Regions from separate parts of the Mesorhizobium sp. WSM4310 genome, predicted to be linked through region 1. Evidence: predicted binding sites of a transcription regulator. Region 1 holds the regulator's gene; each other region holds the start of a gene.

What was found. The regulator PhoB, encoded in region 1, activates phosphate uptake and scavenging genes when phosphate is short. The targets are predictions, from matches to a motif close to TGTCATNNANCTGTCAT.
Region 2: the regulator PhoB is predicted to act here: its motif matches at 2,218-2,234, upstream of FJV80_RS24225 (RNA degradosome polyphosphate kinase).
Region 3: the regulator PhoB is predicted to act here: its motif matches at 2,942-2,958, upstream of FJV80_RS30175 (ceramide glucosyltransferase).

The regions. Positions count from the first base shown of each region.
Region 1 covers NZ_VFTA01000047.1:1,865-8,415, reverse strand. Annotated here, with positions in the region: gene pstS (phosphate ABC transporter substrate-binding protein PstS) at 144-1,199, shown strand; gene pstC (phosphate ABC transporter permease subunit PstC) at 1,266-2,249, shown strand; gene pstA (phosphate ABC transporter permease PstA) at 2,253-3,104, shown strand; gene pstB (phosphate ABC transporter ATP-binding protein PstB) at 3,101-3,904, shown strand; gene phoU (phosphate signaling complex protein PhoU) at 3,930-4,637, shown strand; gene phoB (phosphate regulon transcriptional regulator PhoB) at 4,657-5,346, shown strand; gene FJV80_RS30875 (hypothetical protein) at 5,435-5,698, opposite strand; gene FJV80_RS30870 (ROK family protein) at 5,788-6,551, opposite strand, start outside.
Region 2 covers NZ_VFTA01000026.1:153-6,703, reverse strand. Annotated here, with positions in the region: gene FJV80_RS24240 (TIGR02117 family protein) at 1-585, shown strand, start outside; gene FJV80_RS24235 (FAD-dependent monooxygenase) at 651-1,889, opposite strand; gene FJV80_RS24230 (zinc-finger domain-containing protein) at 1,909-2,154, opposite strand; gene FJV80_RS24225 (RNA degradosome polyphosphate kinase) at 2,383-4,584, shown strand; gene ppx (exopolyphosphatase) at 4,584-6,119, shown strand; gene FJV80_RS24215 (DoxX family protein) at 6,140-6,551, opposite strand, start outside.
Region 3 covers NZ_VFTA01000044.1:5,442-11,992, reverse strand. Annotated here, with positions in the region: gene FJV80_RS30185 (2'-deoxycytidine 5'-triphosphate deaminase) at 1-185, opposite strand, end outside; SAM riboswitch at 324-401, shown strand; gene FJV80_RS30180 (O-succinylhomoserine sulfhydrylase) at 458-1,648, shown strand; gene FJV80_RS30175 (ceramide glucosyltransferase) at 1,682-2,833, opposite strand; gene apaG (Co2+/Mg2+ efflux protein ApaG) at 3,062-3,454, shown strand; gene FJV80_RS30165 (Hsp33 family molecular chaperone) at 3,492-4,523, opposite strand; gene argF (ornithine carbamoyltransferase) at 4,653-5,564, opposite strand; gene FJV80_RS30155 (aspartate aminotransferase family protein) at 5,581-6,551, opposite strand, start outside.

The sequences.
Region 1 (6,551 bases):
GACCGCCTTTTGCACAGCCGGCGACGCGTTACCGGGCTGACACGAAACTGTCATGCGACTGTAATAATCCAAGGCTATTGGCCTCAGCGGGCGCTGGTTTGGAATGGCGCCGAGAGACCATCTTCCGAACAGGAGCAGGCCACATGAGACATTTCATCCGCTCGGCGGCCGTTGCGATCGCAATGGCTACAGCGTCTACCTTCACCCTTTCCGCAGCCATCGCAGCTGATCTTTCCGGCGCTGGCTCGACCTTCATCTATCCGGTGTTCGCCAAGTGGGCCGACACCTACAAGAAGGACACCGGCATCGGCCTCAACTATCAGTCGATCGGTTCGGGCGGCGGCATCAAGCAGGTCATCGCCAAGACCGTGACCTTCGGCGCCACCGACAAGCCGATGTCCGACGCCGATCTGGAAAAGAACGGCCTCGTGCAGTTCCCGATGGTGATGGGCGGCATCGTGCCGATCATCAACCTGACCGGCGTCAAGCCGGGCGAACTCGTCCTCGACGGCAAGACGCTCGCCCAGATCTATCTCGGCGCCATCACCACCTGGGACGATGCCGCGATCAAGGCGCTGAACCCCGGTCTCACCCTGCCGTCGACCGCGATCGCCGTCGTGCATCGTTCGGACGGCTCGGGCACCACCTTCAACTTCACCAACTATCTGGTGAAGCTCTCGCCCGACTGGAAGGACAAGGTCGGTTCGGACTCCGCCGTCGAATGGCCGACGGGCGTCGGCGCCAAGGGCAGCGAAGGCGTTGCCAACACCGTCAAGCAGACGGACGGCGGCATCGGCTACGTCGAATACGCCTATGCCAAGCAGAACAACCTGTCCTACTCCAAGATGCTGAACGCAGCCGGCAAGGTCGTCGAGCCGTCGCTCGAATCCTTCGGCGCTGCCGCTTCGAATGCCGACTTCAAGGGCGCCAAGAACTTCAACGTCATCATCACCAACGAGCCCGGCGACACCACCTGGCCGATCGCTGCCTCGACCTGGGTCCTGATCCACAAGGCTCCGGATGATGCCGCTGCCACCGGCGAAGCCCTGAAGTTCTTTGCATGGGCCTACAAGGACGGCAAGGAAACCGCCAAGGCGCTCGACTACGTCTCGATCCCCGACAGCGTCGTCGACCTGGTCAAGGCTTCGTGGAAGGCCGACATCCAGGCCGGCGGCAAGCCCGTCTACGTTGGCGAGTAACATCCTCCAAAGGAGCGCCGCGCCCGCGGCGCTCCTTTTCCTTCAACCGAAAGAGCCGAGCTTGACATGAGCGCTGTCCAGGAAGCCTTGCCAGCCGTTAGAAGTTCGCGCGATGCCACCGTTCGACGGTTCGCACTGACCGACGCAATCTTCCACGCGACAACCCGCGCCGCCGCGATATTGGTGCTGGTCCTGCTCGGCGGCGTTGCGATCTCGCTGTTTGCCGGTTCCTGGCAAGCCCTGTCGACCTTCGGCTTTTCCTTCCTGACCAGCGAAAGCTGGAACCCGGTGACGGAGAAGTTCGGCGCCCTGGCGCCGATCTACGGCACCATCATCACCTCGGCCATCGCCATCCTGATCGCCGTGCCGCTCGGCATCGGCATTGCCATCTTCCTCACCGAGCTTTGCCCACGCCCGCTGCGGCGTCCGATCGGCATGGCGGTTGAACTGCTGGCGGGCATCCCTTCGATCATCTACGGCATCTGGGGCCTGTTCGTGCTGGCGCCGTTTCTGCAGACGACGGTGCAGCCCTTCATCATCAGCGTGTTCCACGGCATTCCGGGCCTCAACAGCCTGTTCGCAGGCCCTCCTTACGGCATCGGCCTGCTGACCTCGGCGATGATCCTGGCCATCATGATTCTGCCTTTCATCACCTCGATCACCAAGGACGTCTTCGATACGGTGCCGTCGGTGCTGAAGGAATCGGCCTATGGCATCGGCTGCACGACCTGGGAGGTCACGCGCCGGGTCGTCATTCCCTACACCCGCATCGGCATCATGGGCGGCGTCATGCTCGCCCTCGGCCGCGCCCTCGGTGAAACGATGGCGGTGACCTTCGTCATCGGCAACGCGCACCGCATCTCGACGTCGCTGTTTGCGCCGGCAACGACCATCTCGGCGACCATCGCCAACGAATTCACCGAAGCGGTCGGCGACCTCTACACTTCCTCGCTGGTCGCGCTCGGCCTCATCCTGTTCGTTATCACCTTCCTGATCCTTGCCATCGCCCGCTACATGCTGATGCGCATCGACGCCCGCACGGGAGCCTGACCGATGTCGACAGCCGCATCGCTTCACCAGAGCCGCAAGCGCAAGAATGGCGTGATGATGGCGCTGTGCGTCATCGCCGCCTGCATCGGCCTTGCCTGGCTGGCGTTGATCCTTGGCGCCTTGCTCTACAAGGGCCTGGCCGGCGTCTCCCTCTCGGTCTTCACGGAAATGACGCCGCCGCCCGGCGACGCCGGCGGCCTGCTCAATGCCATCTACGGCAGCATCGTGATGACCATCATCGGCATCATCGTCGGCACGCCGATCGGCGTGCTGGCCGGCACCTATATGGCCGAATATGGCCGCTTCTCGAAGCTCACCACGGTAGTGCGCTTCATCAACGACATCCTTCTGTCGGCGCCGTCGATCATCATCGGCCTGTTCGTCTATGAGCTGATGGTGCGGCCGATGGGGCATTTCTCGGCGATCGCCGGTGCCGTGGCACTCGCCATCCTGGTCATCCCCGTCGTCGTGCGCACCACCGAGGACATGCTCAACCTGGTGCCCAACGCCTTGCGCGAAGCCGGCACCGCGATCGGCGCGCCGCGCTGGGTGGTCATCCGCTCGGTTGCCTATCGTGCCGCGCTTTCGGGCATCGTCACCGGCATATTGCTGGCCATCGCCCGCATCTCCGGCGAAACCGCACCGCTTCTTTTCACGGCGCTGAACAACCAGTTCTGGTCGAGCAATCTCAACGCGCCGATGGCCAGCCTGCCTGTCACCATCTTCCAGTTCGCTCTCAGCCCCTATGAGGAATGGCAGCAGCTGGCCTGGACCGGTGCACTCATAATCACATTGACGGTTCTCGCGCTCAGCATCTTTGCGCGCAGCCTGACCGGACGCAGAGAGGACAAATGAGCCAGATGTTGTCTCCAGACATGACGATCGCCGCAGAGGCGGCGACCAAGGCCAAGATCGAGGTCAAGAACCTCAATTTCTACTACGGCCAGTCGAAGGCGCTGAAGGACATCACGCTGTCGCTGCCCGAGCGCAGCGTCACCGCCTTCATCGGCCCGTCGGGTTGCGGAAAGTCGACGCTGCTGCGCGTCTTCAACCGCATCTACGAGCTTTATCCCAAGCAGACCGCCGAGGGCCAGGTGCTGCTCGACGGCCAGAACGTTCTCGACCGCTCGCAGGACCTCAACCTGCTGCGCACCAAGATCGGCATGGTGTTCCAGAAGCCGACGCCGTTCCCGATGTCGATCTACGAGAACATCGCTTTCGGCGTCAGGCTCTACGAGAAGATCAGCAAGGCCGAGATGGACGGCCGCGTCGAGCAGGCGCTCAAGCGCGCGGCACTGTGGACCGAGGTCAAGGACAAGCTCAATGCTAGCGGCCTCAGCCTGTCGGGCGGCCAGCAGCAGCGGCTGTGCATCGCCCGCACCGTGGCGGTGAAGCCAGAAGTCATCCTGCTCGACGAGCCTGCCTCGGCGCTCGACCCGCTGTCGACCGCCAAGATCGAGGAGCTGATCGACGAGCTGCAGGCCGACTACACGATCGTCATCGTCACCCACAACATGCAGCAGGCGGCGCGCGTCTCGAAGCAGACCGCCTTCATGTATCTGGGCGAACTGGTCGAATTCGACCGCACCGAGAAGATCTTCACGTCGCCCCGCGAGAAGCGCACGCAAGACTACATAACCGGCCGCTTCGGCTGATCGCACGCATACGAGGACCAGGATCATGGCCGAACACACAGTCGCAGCCTTCGACGAGGATCTCGGACAGATCAGCAGGCTGATCAGCGACATGGGCGATCTCGCCGGCTCGATGGTCGGCGGCGCCACCAAGGCGCTGCTGAACTCCGACAATGCGCTCGCCCAGCGCGTCGTCTCCGACGACGCCATCATGGATGCGCGCCAGCGCGAACTCGACGACCGCGCCATCACGCTGATCGCCAAGCGCCAGCCGATGGCCGATGATCTGCGCCATGTCGTCGGCTCGATCCGCATGGCCGGCGATCTCGAACGCATTGGCGACCTTGCCAAGAACATCGCCAAGCGCGTCGGCACTGTCGGCCTCAGCGCCACGCCGCGCGACCTCTCGCATTCCATCGACGCCATGGCGCAGCTGGTGCTGATCCAGGTGCAGGGCGTGATCGAGGAGTATGCGGCGCGCGATGCCGCGGCACTGGCGAAGCTGCGCGCCGACGATGAGCGCATCGACGTCAAATACACCTCCGTCTTCCGCGAACTGCTGACCTATATGATGGAGGATCCGCGCAACATCACGGCTTGCACGCATCTGTTGTTCTGCGCCAAGAATCTCGAACGCATCGGCGACCACGTGACCAACATCGCCGAGAATGCGTACTATGTCCTGACCGGTACGCAGCTGCCCGCCAACCGTCCAAAACAGGACGAGACGGCGATGTCGGCGCCGGCGGCCTGAGCGCAGGGGTAACCAACCGATGATCGCACCACGCATCATGGTGGTGGAGGACGAGGAGCCGCTCGGCGTGCTCCTCCGCTACAATCTGGAATCGGAGGGTTACCAGGTCGAGGTGGTGACACGCGGCGACGAAGCCGAAATCCGCCTGCAGGAGAACGTGCCCGACCTGCTCGTGCTCGACTGGATGGTGCCGGCGGTATCCGGCATCGAACTCTGCCGGCGATTGCGGATGCGGCCCGAGACCGAGCGGCTGCCGATCATCATGCTGACCGCGCGGGGCGAGGAAAGCGACCGTGTACGCGGGCTTTCCACCGGCGCCGACGACTATCTGGTCAAGCCGTTCTCGACGCCGGAATTCATGGCCCGCATCAAGGCGCTGCTGCGCCGCGCCAAGCCGGAAGTGCTGTCCAGCGTGCTCAAGGTCGGCGATATCGTGCTCGACCGTGAATCGCACCGGGTCTACCGCAAGAAGAGCGAGATCCGGCTCGGGCCGACCGAATTCCGCCTGCTCGAATTCATGATGCGCCATCCTGGCCGCGTGTTCTCGCGCAGCCAGCTGCTCGACAATGTCTGGGGCGAGACGATCTACATCGACGAGCGTACCGTGGACGTGCATGTCGGCCGGTTGCGCAAGGCGGTCAACAATGGTCGCATGCCGGATGTCATCCGTACCATTCGTGGGGCGGGCTACGCGATCCGGGAAGACTAGAGCTTGCCTCATCCCGATAAAATCGGGATGAGGCTCCAAGATCGAAACTCCAATCAGCAGGTAGTCGCCAATGCCGTGAAGAGGGTGATCAGCGGACTTCGACTTCTCCCAACAGATGTTGCCGCCTCATCTCCTCTTCGACCCATACAGCAACGCGCTGGAGCTTTGAATGTTTGATGTCTCGAATGATCAGCTGCGTAGTGGCCGCGTCGACCTCGCCGATAATAATTTCGCCCCAGCCGTTGGTTCGCAGGAAGCGGTAGACGTCCTCGCCGAAGTTGCGAACACGATGGACGAGGCCGTAAAACTCGGCCTGATCTATGTTGAAGTTGATCACCAACGAACGGGACATCAGCAGATCATACAGGCAGACACATTGCCAATTGATGTCGCAACGGGCCGAACGCGGTCGTTCAGAATGATCGAGTTTCGCCCTGACCGTCAGGCAACGTTCTTTCCGGCACCCGTTCTTGCCTGCACGCCCGGCGCGAAAATCTCCTGGTCGACGAAGGTCAGCGCGCGCATGGCGCAACCTTCGCGGATCAGCGGCAGTTCGTTCGGTTCGGTGTCGAAGGAGATCGATTCCGAGTGCTGACCACCGGCGGTCTGGGCGATCGCCTCGCGCAATGCCGGCTCGATCAGATCGAAGGCGGCGGCGCTGACGCCGACCATGGCAACGGGCGCCGGATCGATCAGCGCGAACAGGCTGCCGAGGCCGTAACCCAGTGCCTCGCCGGCCTTGCGATAGGCTTCGCGCTCGGGCCCGTCCCGTTCCCGTGCCGTCGCGGCCAGCGCCCGCATCTGCGCGTCGCTGACATCGGCCACCGGCTCGGTGTCCTCGCCGAGCTGCCTGGCATTGCGCCAGATGGCGTAATTGCCGGCATAGGCCTCGACACAGCCGCGCCGCCCGCAGCGGCAGAGCGCGCCGCCGGGCCGATGGATCATGTGGCCGAACTCGCCGCCCGAGGAATGGGTGCCGGTGAACAGCTCGCCCTTCAGCACCAGCCCCATGCCGATGCCGTGCGAAAGCAGGATGGCGATGAAGTCGTCGCGGTAGCGCTCGGGATCGCGCCTGCGCAGCGCCACCGCCATCATGTTGCAGTCGTTTTCCATGGTGGCGGGGATGCCGAACTCGGCTTCGAGTATGTCGGCGAAGGCGATGTCGGTCTGCGGCGTGATCGGCGACCACAGCATCGCCCGGGCCT
Region 2 (6,551 bases), on a different contig from region 1:
CCGCTCTGGCCGGCGGCGTCGGCGGGCGAGGGCACGCGGCATATACTGGTGCTGAAGAACCCGATCCATACCGATATCGCCATTCCGGCGGACGCCGCCGTACGCAAGCGCTTCCACTTCCTGGCAGACGCCGGGCTGCCGTCCGATGCGCCGGAAGTGCGCTACATCGTCTTCGGTTGGGGCGGCCGCGCCTTCTATCTGGAAACACCGACCTGGTCCGAGCTCAAGGCCGTTCCGGTGATGAAGGCGCTGACCCTCGACGCCTCGGTCATGCATGTGGATGTCGCTGGCGCTATCGTCGAACCGCATCCCGATGTTGCCGGCTTCGACATTGGTGATGATCAGTTCGCGGCGCTGCTCGATTTCATCGAAGCCAGTTTTCAGCAGGGGCCTGGCGGCCCGATCGTTATCGAGAATGCGGCCTACTCCAGCTTCGACCGCTTCTATGAGGCGAACGGCCATTTCAATGCGGTGGTCGGCTGCAACACCTGGACCGCCGCAGCGTTGCGTACCGCCGGCCTGCGCACCGGCTGGTGGAACCCGCTGCCGGTGTCGCTGGGATGGTCGATGCGGCTGTACAATTGAGACTCCGCGATGGTTCCAAGATCTGGCGCTGGCGCCAAAGCTATCCGGTTCTATTGCCTCGACACCTACCGCCTGACGACCTTCGGTTCCTCCCAACCATAAAGCCAGTCGAGGTCGGCAGCGAGCTTCTCCGCAGGCCGCGTCGCCAGCACGAGGTTGCGGGCCAGCGCCACCGGGCCTCGGGCGTGCCAGGCAAGCCGGTTGAGCGCGCCACGCTTAAGGACCTTCTCCACGCGCGGTCGCCGGAGATTTTCCCAGATGGTGAGGCTTTGGCGCGGATCGGCGCGAAAGTCGGCGACCAGCGTGGCAAGCGTCGCGGCATCCTCGATTGCCATTGCCGCGCCCTGCGCGGCGAACGGTGTCATCGCATGCGCGGCATCGCCGATCAGCGCAATGCCGGTTGGCATTGTCCAGGGCTGCTTCTGCTCCACGGTGTGCAGCGGCCAGGTCAACCATGGGCCGGCCATTTCCACCAGCTTGACGAGTCCTGGCGCGGTGCCGCGAATGGCGGCAGATAGGATGCCGGGATCGGCACGGCCGGACCAGCCCTCGGCGATGCGCTCGCCTTTGGTGAAGGCGACGAGATTGAAGGCGTCGCCCTTGCTGACGGGATAGGCGACCATATGGAAACCCGGATGCAGGAAAGTCGTGACGCAATCGGCCGCGCCGATCGAGGCAAAGGCTTGTCCGGCGCTGCTGTCGGCCGCAACGGTGGTGCGCCAGGCCAGCTCTCCCGAAAAACGGCTTCTTGGCGATGCCATCCTTTTTGCATCGACAAGCGCGCGCACCGACGACCAGACGCCATCGGCGCCGACCAGCAAGGAGCCCCGTTCCTCTGCCGTCTTGCCGCCGATCTCGACGGTCGCCGTGACACCATGGCCGCCAGTCGCAATTTTTTCGACGCGCGCCCCGAGCGTGAGATGGACATCAGGCATCTCTGCCACACACGCCATCAGCGCAGTCTGCAGGTCGGCGCGATGGGCGACGAGATAGGGAGCGCCCCAGCGGCTTTCACCTGATTGTCCCAACGGCACGCGCGCCAATTGGCGTAACGTCCTGGCATCCCTCAGCACCACGGCCTCTGGCCGCACCGTCGCCGGCAGCAGCCGGTCGAGCACGCTGAGGTCACGCAGGATGCGTGTGGCGTTGGGAGAAAGTTGGAGGCCGGCGCCTACGGCTTCCAGGCGCGGTGCTTGCTCGAACACCTGCACGCGATAGCCGCGTTTGGCAAAAGCAAGTGCGGCAGTCAGCCCTGCGACGCCCGCTCCGGCGATGACGATTTGCCGGGAGCGCTGGTCGTCCATCAGGTCCGTCGGGAAAGAATCAAGCGGCCTGGTCGATGTAAAGGCAGCCTGCCGGCAGCGTTTCCGTTGCCTTCAGCTTCGGCGAATAGCGGTAAAGCGTCGAGCAATAGGGGCAGACTTTTTCATTGTCGTCGCCCATGTCGAGAAACACATGCGGGTGGTCGAAAGGCGGATTGGCGCCCGTGCACATGAATTCCTTGACCCCGATGTCGATCGCCGGATGGCCGGCATCGTTCTGGAAATGGGGAATGGAACCGCCTGCCATCGTCGTCTCCTTAACGCAGTCTCGCATGCATCTGGATCATAACAGGTCTCTTTGCAAGATCGATGAAATGAAACTGTCGCAAAACCCTGTCAGAGGATAAGTTGAGCCGGTTAAGCGTGTGACCGCGGATGCCAAGCGATTCCGCGACTGATCACGCTTCACGAAGGCATGTTTGAGCGTTCATCGTCGTCTGGCGGCGCTCCAAGGGAACGGTTGTGGGCAGGGACAATGAACGAACTGAAGCCGGTGCAGAGCGAATTCGTCAATGTCGAGGTGGCCAATTCAGAGGGCGGCAACCCGGATCGCTTCGTCAACCGTGAGTTTTCCTGGCTGCAATTCAATCGCCGCGTTCTCGAGGAATCGCTGAACACCCACCATCCGCTGCTGGAACGCGTCCGCTTCCTGTCGATCTCCGCCGCCAATCTCGATGAATTCTTCATGGTGCGTGTCGCCGGCCTCGCCGGCCAGGTGCGCGAAGGCATTACGCTGAAAAGCCCTGACGGCCGCACCCCCGAACAGCAGCTCGAACAGCTGCTGCGCGAGGTCGAGCGGCTGCAGGAAGACCAGCAGAAGAGCCTTTCGGCGCTTACCGTGCTGCTCAACAAGGAAGGCATTGAGAGCATCACGCGCGATGCCCTGACCAAGGACGAGAAGGTCTGGCTGGAAGAGCATTTCCAGGACCAGGTGTTTCCGGTGCTTACCCCGCTGTCGATCGACCCGGCGCATCCGTTCCCGTTCATTCCCAATCTCGGCTTCTCGATGGCGCTGCAGCTGCGCCACCGCAAGAATGGCGAGGAGATGAGCGCGCTCCTGCGTCTGCCGGTGGCGCTGAAGCGCTTCATCCGGCTTCCCGATCGCAAGCACCATGTCCGCTTCATCCCGCTTGAGGAGGCGGTCGGTCTCTATATCGGCAAGCTGTTTCCGGGTTATGAGGTCAAGGGTTCCGGCACATTCCGCATCATCCGCGACAGCGATATCGAGGTCGAGGAGGAATCGGAAGATCTGGTGCGCCTGTTCGAGACGGCGCTGAAGCGCCGCCGCCGCGGCTCGGTGATCCGCATCGAGTTCGACAGGCTGATGCCTGCTGAACTGCGCGATTTCGTGGCCGGTGAGCTCGGCGTCTCGTCCAGCCGCATCAGCGTGCTGACCGGTCCGCTGGCGCTCAGCCAGATCTCCGAGATCGTCTCCGTCCCCCGCGACGACCTGAAGTTCACCCCCTACAATCCGCGCTTTCCTGAGCGTATCCGCGAGCATGGCGGCGACTGCTTTGCCGCTATCCGCGAGAAGGACATCATCGTCCACCACCCCTACGAATCCTTCGACGTCGTTGTGCAGTTCCTGCGCCAGGCGATGGCCGATCCGGAAGTGGTGGCGATCAAGCAGACGCTTTACCGAACCTCCAACGATAGCCCGATCGTGCGCGCGCTGGTCGACGCGGCCGAAGCCGGCAAGTCGGTGACCGCGTTGGTCGAGCTTAAGGCGCGTTTCGACGAGGAGGCCAACATCCGCTGGGCGCGCGACCTCGAGCGCGCCGGCGTGCAGGTCGTGTTCGGGTTCCTCGAGTTGAAGACCCACGCGAAAATGTCGCTGGTGGTGCGGCGCGAGGATGGCAAGCTGCGCAACTACGTGCATCTGGGCACCGGCAACTACCATCCGGTCACCGCGCGCATCTACACCGACCTGTCCTTCTTCACCACCGATCCGACGATCGCCCGCGACGTCGCCCAGCTGTTCAATTTCATCACCGGCTATGCCGAGCCGACCGCCGAAATGCGGCTGGCTATCTCGCCATTCACGCTGCGCAACCGCATCCTGCAGCACATTTCCGACGAAGTCGCGCATGCGCTGGAGGGAAAGCCGGCGCGCATCTGGATGAAGATGAACGCGCTGGTCGACCCGATCATCATCGACGCGCTCTATGATGCCAGCCGCGCCGGGGTCGAGATCGACCTCGTCGTGCGCGGCATATGCTGCCTGCGGCCGCAGGTGCCGGGCCTGTCGGAAAACATCAGGGTCAAGTCGATCGTCGGCCGCTTCCTCGAACACAGCCGTATCTATTGTTTTGGCAATGGCTATGGCCTGCCCTCGGACGAGGCGATCGTCTACATCTCCTCCGCCGACCTGATGCCGCGCAATCTCGACCGTCGCGTCGAGACCATGGTGCCGATCATCAATCCAACTGTGCATGAACAGGTTTTGGGCCAGATCATGCTGGGCAACATCATGGACAATCAGCAAAGTTTCGACGTATTGGCTGATGGAACCTCCCGGCGCGTGGTGCTGGAAGAGGGCGAGGAACCGTTCAACGCGCAGGAATATTTCATGACCAATCCGAGCCTGTCGGGACGGGGTGACGCGCTGAAGTCGCATGCGCCCAAGCGCATTGCGCAGTTCAAGCGCCGCAAGAAGAACGCTGCAGCGTCCGCCTGATGCTGTCTGATTCCCAGGGCCGGCTGCAGGACCGCCGACCGCTATCCATCATCGACATCGGGTCGAATTCGATTCGCCTCGTCGTCTATGAAGGGCTGGCGCGCTCGCCGACCATGCTGTTCAACGAAAAGATGCTCGCCGGTCTTGGCCGCGGCATCGTTTCGACCGGAAAGCTCGACCCCGAGGCGGTGACCCGCTCGATGGAAGAGTTCCGCCGCTTTCGCGCGCTGTCCGATCAGGCTGGCGCCGAGCATATTTATGTCCTGGCCACCGCCGCGGCGCGCGAGGCGATCAACGGTCCGGATTTCATCCATCGCGCCGAAGAGGTCCTCAAGACCGAGATCCGCGTGATCAGCGGGCGCCAGGAGGCCTATTATTCGGCCCTCGGCGTCATCTCCGGTTTCCACCCGGCCAATGGCATCGCCGGCGATCTGGGCGGCGGCAGTCTCGAACTGGTCGACGTCAATGGCGAGGCGATCGGCGACGGCATCACGCTGCCGCTCGGTGGCCTGCGCCTGCAGGACATGGCGAAGAACTCGCTTGCCCAGGCACAGAAGATCGCGCGCGACGAACTGGCGCGCGCCAAGCTGTTGAAAGGCGGGCAGGGCCGGCCCTTCTACGCCGTCGGCGGCACCTGGCGAAACCTCGCCCGCCTGCACATGGAGATGACCAACTACCCGCTTGGCGTCATGCACCACTACGAGATGTCGGCCGACAGCGCGACGAATTTTCTCAAACAGGTGGCCAAAGCCGAGATCGAGAAGGTCAAGGGGATCGAGGGCGTCTCGAAGAACCGCCGCTCGCTGCTGCCCTATGGCGCCATAGTGCTGCAGGAGATCATGGCGGCGATGCAGCCGTCGAAGATCATCGTCTCGGCGCTCGGCGTGCGCGAAGGTTTTCTCTATTCGCTGCTCGACGAGGCCGAGCAGAAGGCCGATCCGTTGATCTCGGCGTCCGAGGAACTCGCCCGTTTGCGCTCGCGCTCGGTCACCCATGCGCATGAATTGGTCGACTGGACTGCCAAATCCTTCGCCGCCTTCGGTATCGACGAGACCGAGGACGAGGCGCGCTACCGCCACGCCGCCGCATTGCTGGCCGACATCGGCTGGCGCGCGCACCCGGAATATCGCGGCAGGCAATCGCTCAACATCATCGCGCACGCCTCTTTCTTCGGCGTCGACCATCCCGGCCGTGCCTTCCTGGCTTTGGCCAACGCCTATCGTCACGACGGCATCTTCAACGAATCCATCGCACCTGAAATCAAGGCGCTGGCTACGCCGCGCTATCTCGAGCGGGCTCGCGTGCTGGCGGCGATGATGCGGGTGGTCTACCTGCTGACGGCCTCGATGCCCGGCATCATGCCCAGGCTGAAATGGGAGCAACGCGCCAACGGCGTGCTGGCGCTGGTGCTGCCGGCATCGCTCTCAGATCTCTACGGCGAGCGGCCGGCCGGCCGCCTAGCGCAGCTGGCGCGGATCACCAACCGCAGGCTCGTGCTGGCCGTGGAGGGTGGACCGAGCGTGTCGGTCAAATAGGGCGTTCTGCTGACCGAGGCTCAGGTTACGTCCGCACCGATAGCGAAACCGCGACCGTCGGCCGACCAAGCGCCGGCACCGGCTATCGCCAGCGCCAGGAAGCCGCCTGATATGGCAATGTCCTTCATCAGCATCTGCTGGTGAAGGAAGGCGAGTGTCGCATCGCCGGCCCCTTGGCCGTGATGGCCGATGAAGCCGGCAACGACGCAGAAGGCCGCCAAGAGCAGCGCCACGATCCGGGTCTGAAAGCCGATGAGGATCAGCAAGCCGACGACCAACTCGAACAGGCCCGTGCCCCAGGCGGCGAGCGTCGGCAGCGGCAGGCCGAGGCCGGCAAAATAATCGGATGTGCCGGCAATGTTGGCGAGCGCCTGGAAGCCGGATGGTACGAACAGCACGGCAAACAGCAGTCGCGAAACCAGAAGCAATGCA
Region 3 (6,551 bases), on a different contig from region 1:
TCGGCAACCCGATGATCCGGACCCGGCAGGAAGGACGCCCGCACCCGCCAGGCCTTGTCGCCGAGCCTGAGATCGAGGCTGGCCGGCTGGATCTGGTCGGCATCGAGCGCGCGCGGCGACTTCAGCGCGCCGGACTGGAACAGCGCCGAGATATCCTGATCGGGAAGAATGCCTGTCTGCCGCAAGGCTCCGCTCCTAGGCCAGACGATTTTCCTGCCGCAGGTTCTCCCCGCAAAACCGTGAAACAGTTTTGCGGAACCTGCTTGGTACAAACCTCTTAATGAAGCCGGCAATTGACGCAAGCGTGGTACGGGTCTAAAGGGTCGTTATCCCGTGGTGATTTGGCCGGTCGGCTTGCAGCCACGTTAAACAAGTCGCTAAAGGACCGTTGGCCGCGAGGCCGTATGGACCGGTTGCGACTTTCGCGACCGGTTTTTTTGTGTCTGGAACAAAAGCAATGAGCAGCAAGAAGCGCAACTGGAAGCCTCAAACAGCCCTCGTGCATGGCGGAACCCTGCGTTCCGGCTTCGGCGAGACCTCCGAGGCGATGTACCTAACCCAGGGCTATGTCTATCAAACGGCGCAAGCCGCCGAAGCCCGCTTCAAGGGCGAGGAGCCGGGCTTCATCTATTCGCGCTACGCCAATCCGACCGTCGACATGTTTGAAAAGCGCATGTGTGCGCTCGAAGGCGCCGAGGATGCGCGCGCCACGGCATCGGGCATGGCGGCGGTGACGGCGGCCCTTCTTTGCAGCGTCAAGGCCGGTGACCACATCGTGGCGGCGCGCGCGCTGTTCGGCTCCTGCCGTTGGGTGGTCGAGACGCTGGCACCGCGCTACGGCATCGAGGCGACGCTGGTCGACGGCACCGATATCGCCAACTGGGAAAAGGCGGTCAGGCCCAACACCAAGCTGTTCTTCCTGGAAAGCCCGACCAATCCGACATTGGAAGTGGTCGACATCGCCGCTGTGGCTGCGCTCGCCAATTCGATCGGCGCGCGGCTTGTCGTCGACAATGTCTTTGCCACGCCTCTCCAGCAGAAGCCGTTGCAGCTCGGCGCGCATATCGTCGTCTATTCGGCCACCAAGCACATCGATGGCCAGGGCCGCTGTCTCGGCGGCGTGATCCTGTCGGACAAGAAGTGGATCGACGAGAATTTGCATGACTATTTCCGCCACACCGGCCCCAGCCTGTCGCCCTTCAACGCCTGGACACTGCTGAAGGGCCTGGAGACACTGCCGCTGCGTGTGCGCCAGCAGACGGAGAGCGCCGGCAAGATCGCGGATTTCCTCGCCGAGCAGCCGCAGATTGCCCGCGTCATCTATCCCGGCCGCGCCGACCATCCGCAGGCCGAGATCGTCAAGAAGCAGATGTCGGGCGGCTCGACGCTGATCTGCCTCGACGTCAAGGGCGGCAAGCAGGCGGCTTTCGCCCTGCAGAACGCGCTCGACATCGTGCTGATCTCGAACAATCTCGGCGACGCCAAGAGCCTGATCACCCATCCGGCGACGACCACGCACAAGAATTTGAGCGAAGAGGCGCGCGCCGAACTCGGCATCGGGCCAGGAACGCTCAGGCTGTCGGTCGGCCTGGAGGATACCGACGACCTTCTGGAAGACATCGCCCAGGCGCTGAAGGCCGCCGAATAGGGAGCCGTCGAGGCAGCGTCGTCCGCGCCGCGATCAGGCGCGCGACGACGCATCTTCCAGTTCGGCGGCCTTGGTGCCGATGATTATCGCATTGCCGCGCCAGTCGACGGCGCCGCCGAGCCAGCCGCGCGCCCACATGGTTGGAAGCATCAAGTCCCGCGCAATCATCGCCGCGACCGTGCGCGGCGACAGGTGCCAGCCCTCGGACCAGGCCAGGGCGCATTCCGGTAGATAAAAGGCCGCCAGCACGGCGATGGCCGTCAGCGGCAGGCTGAAGCCGGCGCTTGCCGCCGCAACCAGCGCAAGCGCCAGCGGCACCACCGCGCCCGTCAGGATTTCCGGCGCGAAGAACCGCGGGAAGGTTACGCGGCGCAGGCGCGCCCAGCGGGCCTGGCGTGACCAGATCGTGCCAAGCGTGCGCCTGCCAAGCGGCTGCTCGAAGGGTGCCGCGACGAGATTGACGCATAGGCCAAGCCCATTGACCAGCTTGGTCGCGGCGGCGTCCTCGGCGATTTCGGCGGCCAGCGCGCGGATGCCGCCATTGGCATCCAGCATCGGCTTGTTCCACAACATGCTCTTGCCCTGGGCGAAGCCAAGGCCGAGCGCCTCGCCGGCATATTGCCAGCGGGCCTGCAGCGTGTTGAGGAAGGCGCATTCGACCTCGGCCCAGAAGCCCTCCAGCCGCGAGCCGATCGGTGTCGAGCAGACAAGGCCGGTATCCGGCTGCCACGCCGCCATCAGATGCTGGATGTAGTCTCTCGGCATCAGCACGTTGGAGTCGGCGAGGACGACCCAGTTGTGCCGCGCGGCTTCCCAACCCTTGACGCAATTGTTGAGCTTGGGATTGGCGCTGACGCGGTCGTCACCGATCAACAGCCGGGCCGGCACTTTTGGAAAGCGGCCAAGGGCGGCGCGGATCAACCTGACCACCGGATCGTCGCCATGGGCAACGCAGAAGATCAGCTCGTAGCGCGGCCAGTCGAGCGAGAAAGCGCGCTCCAGCGTCTCCTGCGTGAACGGCTCGACGCCGCGCGAGGGTATGACGATCGATACCGGCGGCGATTTGCCGGCCGGCGGTGCGATCGTGGTGCGCCGTCTCAGCTGTGAGGCGGCGAGCAGAATGCTGGCGAGGTTTGAGGCAATGAGAGCGGACGACAGCGAGGCGGTTATGAGAGTGAGTTCCATCGAGATCCGGTCACTCCAGAAAAACCAGCCGGTGTGGCGGCCGTTTTCGACAGTTCGACAGAGCGCCCGAGTCGCCCGGCATTGGTCGGCGCACCCCATCATTGTCATGTGTCACTTAAATGACATTCTTTGCCGGCACCTGCGTTTCAAGACGAGGCGCGACAAGACGCGCTCGTTGATCTGCTCGCCGGGAGCGCCGAAAGGTATCGGATCGTTTTGGAGCCGCTTATGTACCGCGCCGTCACGCGCAACATCGAAGTGCAGGTCAGGCCGTTCTACCTCGAGGACCGCTCCGATCCTTCCGAGAACCGCTATGTCTGGGGTTATCAGATAACGATCGACAACCAGTCGGACGAATTCGTGCAGCTTCTGTCGCGTTATTGGCACATCACCGACGGTGCCGGCCGGGTCGAGGAAGTGCGTGGCCCGGGCGTCGTCGGCGACCAGCCCGAACTCAATCCCGGCGACAGCTATCAATACACGTCCGGCTGCCCGCTCTCGACGCCATCAGGCATCATGGTCGGGCACTACACGATGCGCAACAAGCGCGGCGAGACTTTCGACATCGCCATCCCGGCATTTTCGCTGGATCTGCCGGGGACCAGGCGTACGGTGAATTAGCGTCCTTCTCCCCGTTTTACGAGGAGAAGGACTGGCTTTATTGCGCGGCAAATTCCGCCGGATCGAAGTCGTACTGTGTCGAGCAGAATTCGCAGGCGACGTGGATGCCGCCCTCCTCGGTGCTGTCCTTGATCTCCTGCGCGGAGAAGCCCTCGAGGATGCCGCGGATCTTGTCGCGCGAGCATGAGCACTGGTCGGCGACGGGAACGCCGCCGAAAACCCGCACGCCATGCTCGTGGAACAGGCGATAGAGCAGCCGTTCGGTACCGATCGTCGGATCGATCAGCTCAGTCGGCTCGATGGTGCCGAGCAGCGCCAGCAATTCCTGCCAGGAATTGTCGGTGGGATCATGGATCTCCTCGCGCGGATCGCCATCGCCGCCGTGCAGGTCCGGAACGCGCATGCGATCGGACGCCTGCGGCAGGAACTGCGCCAGGATACCGCCGGCGCGCCATTGTTCGCGCGCGCCGCCGACGCCGGGCGTCAACAGCTTGGCCACGGACAGCCTGATATCCGTCGGGATCTGCTCCGACTGGCGGAAATAGGTGCGCGCCGCGTCTTCCAGCGTTTCGCCGTCGAGCTGGACGATACCCTGATAGCGCTGCGTATGGGCGCCCTGGTCGATGGTCAGTGCCAGCACGCCGCCGCCGAGCAGTGTCTGCTGGGACGTTTCGCCTGCGGCGACCAGTGCCTCGAGGCGATCGGCATCGAAGCGCGCATAGGCACGCAGCGCCGACGGCGTGGTGAAATCCGCCACCAGCATGTCGACCGGCCCATCGGTGCGGGTCTGCAGGATGAACTTGCCCTCGAATTTGAGCGAGGTGCCGAGCAGCACCGTCAGCACACAGGCTTCCGCCAGAAGGCGCGCGACCGGCTCGGGATAATCGTGGCGGCTGAGAATGGCGTCGAGCATCGGCCCGAGTTGCACGGTACGGCCGCGTACGTCGAGCGGGCCGACCTCGAACGGCACGACATGGTCGTCGCCGGCATAGCCGAACTCGCCGAGTTTGGGGTGATGTTCAGTCACTTGATGCGTTTCCAACATGACAAAGCTCCAGGGCGCGGCCATGCCGCCCCCTGGGGTGCATGCGTCCAAACGCGCTTGATTTGCGTGATGCGGCGCAGATAGGCATCGCGCCTCCGCAGATCAAGCGCCCGGACCTTTCAAACCCCAAGCCACTTCAAGCCCCAAGATACTTCATGCCCCAAGACACCAGGCAAGCACCGCCTTCTGAGCGTGGAGCCGGTTCTCGGCTTCGTCGAAGACCACCGAATGGGGTCCGTCGATGACCTCGTCGGTGACTTCCTCGCCGCGATGCGCCGGCAGGCAGTGCATGAACAGCGCGTCCGGCTTGGCATGCGCCATCAGCTTGGCATTGACCTGGTAGGGCGAGAAGACGTTGTGGCCGCGGGCGCGATGCTCCTGACCCATCGACACCCAGCAATCGGTGACGACGCAGTCGGCCTGGTCGACGGCTTCCTCGGGCGAACGGGTGAAGTGCAGCTTGCCGCCATGCGCCTTGGACCAGTCGATATGCTTCTGCGCCGGCTCGCTGCCTTCGGGCACGGCGACGTTGAGGTTGAAGCGGAACCGTGCCGAGGCCTCGAGCAGCGAATGCAGCACATTGTTGCCGTCGCCGGTCCAGGCGATGGTCTTGCCGGCCACCGGACCGCGATGCTCCTCGAAAGTCATGATGTCTGCCATCAGCTGGCAAGGATGGGTGTCATCCGTCAGCCCGTTGATCACCGGAACCGTGGCGTTCTCGGTCAGCTCCAGCAACCGTTCATGCGAGGTGGTGCGGATCATGATCGCGTCGACATAGCGCGACAGAACCTTGGCGGTGTCGGCGATGGTTTCGGAGCGGCCAAGCTGCATTTCGGTGCCGGTCAGCATGATGGTCTCGCCGCCGAGCTGGCGCATGCCGACATCGAAGGAGACGCGCGTGCGCGTCGACGGCTTGTCGAAGATCATCGCCAGCACCTTGCCTTCGAGCGGCCGGGTCCGCTCGCCGGCCTTGAGGCGCGCCTTTCGCACCACCGCGTCGTCCAGCATGAAGCGCAGGTCGCCTTCGGAAACGGTGGAAAGATCGGTGAAATGGCGAACTGACATCGGCAATTTTCCGGAATTACTTCGCGGCGGCCACGGCGATGGCATCCGCCAGGCCTTTGGCACCGGCGCGGATGCGGTTGAGCGCTTCGTGGATCTCGGCGTCGGTGACGGTGAGCGGCGGCAGCAGGCGAATGACGTTGTCGCCGGCCGGAACCGCCAGCAAATGCTGGTCGCGCAGCGCCATGTTCACTTTGGTGTTGGGCATGGCGCATTTGAGGCCAAGCATGAGGCCGGTGCCCCGGATGTCTTCGATGACATCGGGAAACTCGTCGGCGATCGCCGCCAGGCCCTGCTTGATCAGCAATGCCTTGCGCTGGACGTCTTCGAGGAAGCCCTCTTCCAGCACCACGTCGAGCACGGCGTTGCCGACCGCCATGGCCAACGGATTGCCGCCGAATGTGGTGCCGTGCACGCCAGCCGTCATGCCGACAGCTGCTTCGTCGGTTGCAAGGCAAGCGCCCATCGGGAAGCCGCCGCCAATGCCTTTGGCGATCGCCATGATGTCGGGCGCAACACCTGACCATTCATGCGCGAACAGCTTTCCGGTGCGGCCGATGCCGCACTGGACCTCGTCATAGATCAACAACAGGCCGTGCTGGTCGCAAAGCTGCCGCAGTCGCTTCAGGGACTGCGTCGGGACCGGGCGGATGCCGCCCTCGCCCTGCACCGGTTCGATCAGGATCGCGGCGGTTTCCGGCGTAATCGCCTTCTCGGCGGCATCGATGTCGTCGAAGCCGACCTGGTCGAAGCCTTCGACCTTGGGGCCGAAGCCTTCGAGGTATTTGTACTGGCCGCCGGCCGCGATGGTCGCCAGCGTGCGGCCATGGAAGGCGCCTTCGAAGGTGATGACGCGGAAGCGCTCGGGATGCCCCTTGACGAAATGGTAGCGCCGCGCCGTCTTGATCGCGCATTCCAGCGCCTCGGCGCCGGAATTGGTGAAGAACACCTTGTCGGCGAATGTGGCATCGGCCAGGCGCTCGCCAAGCC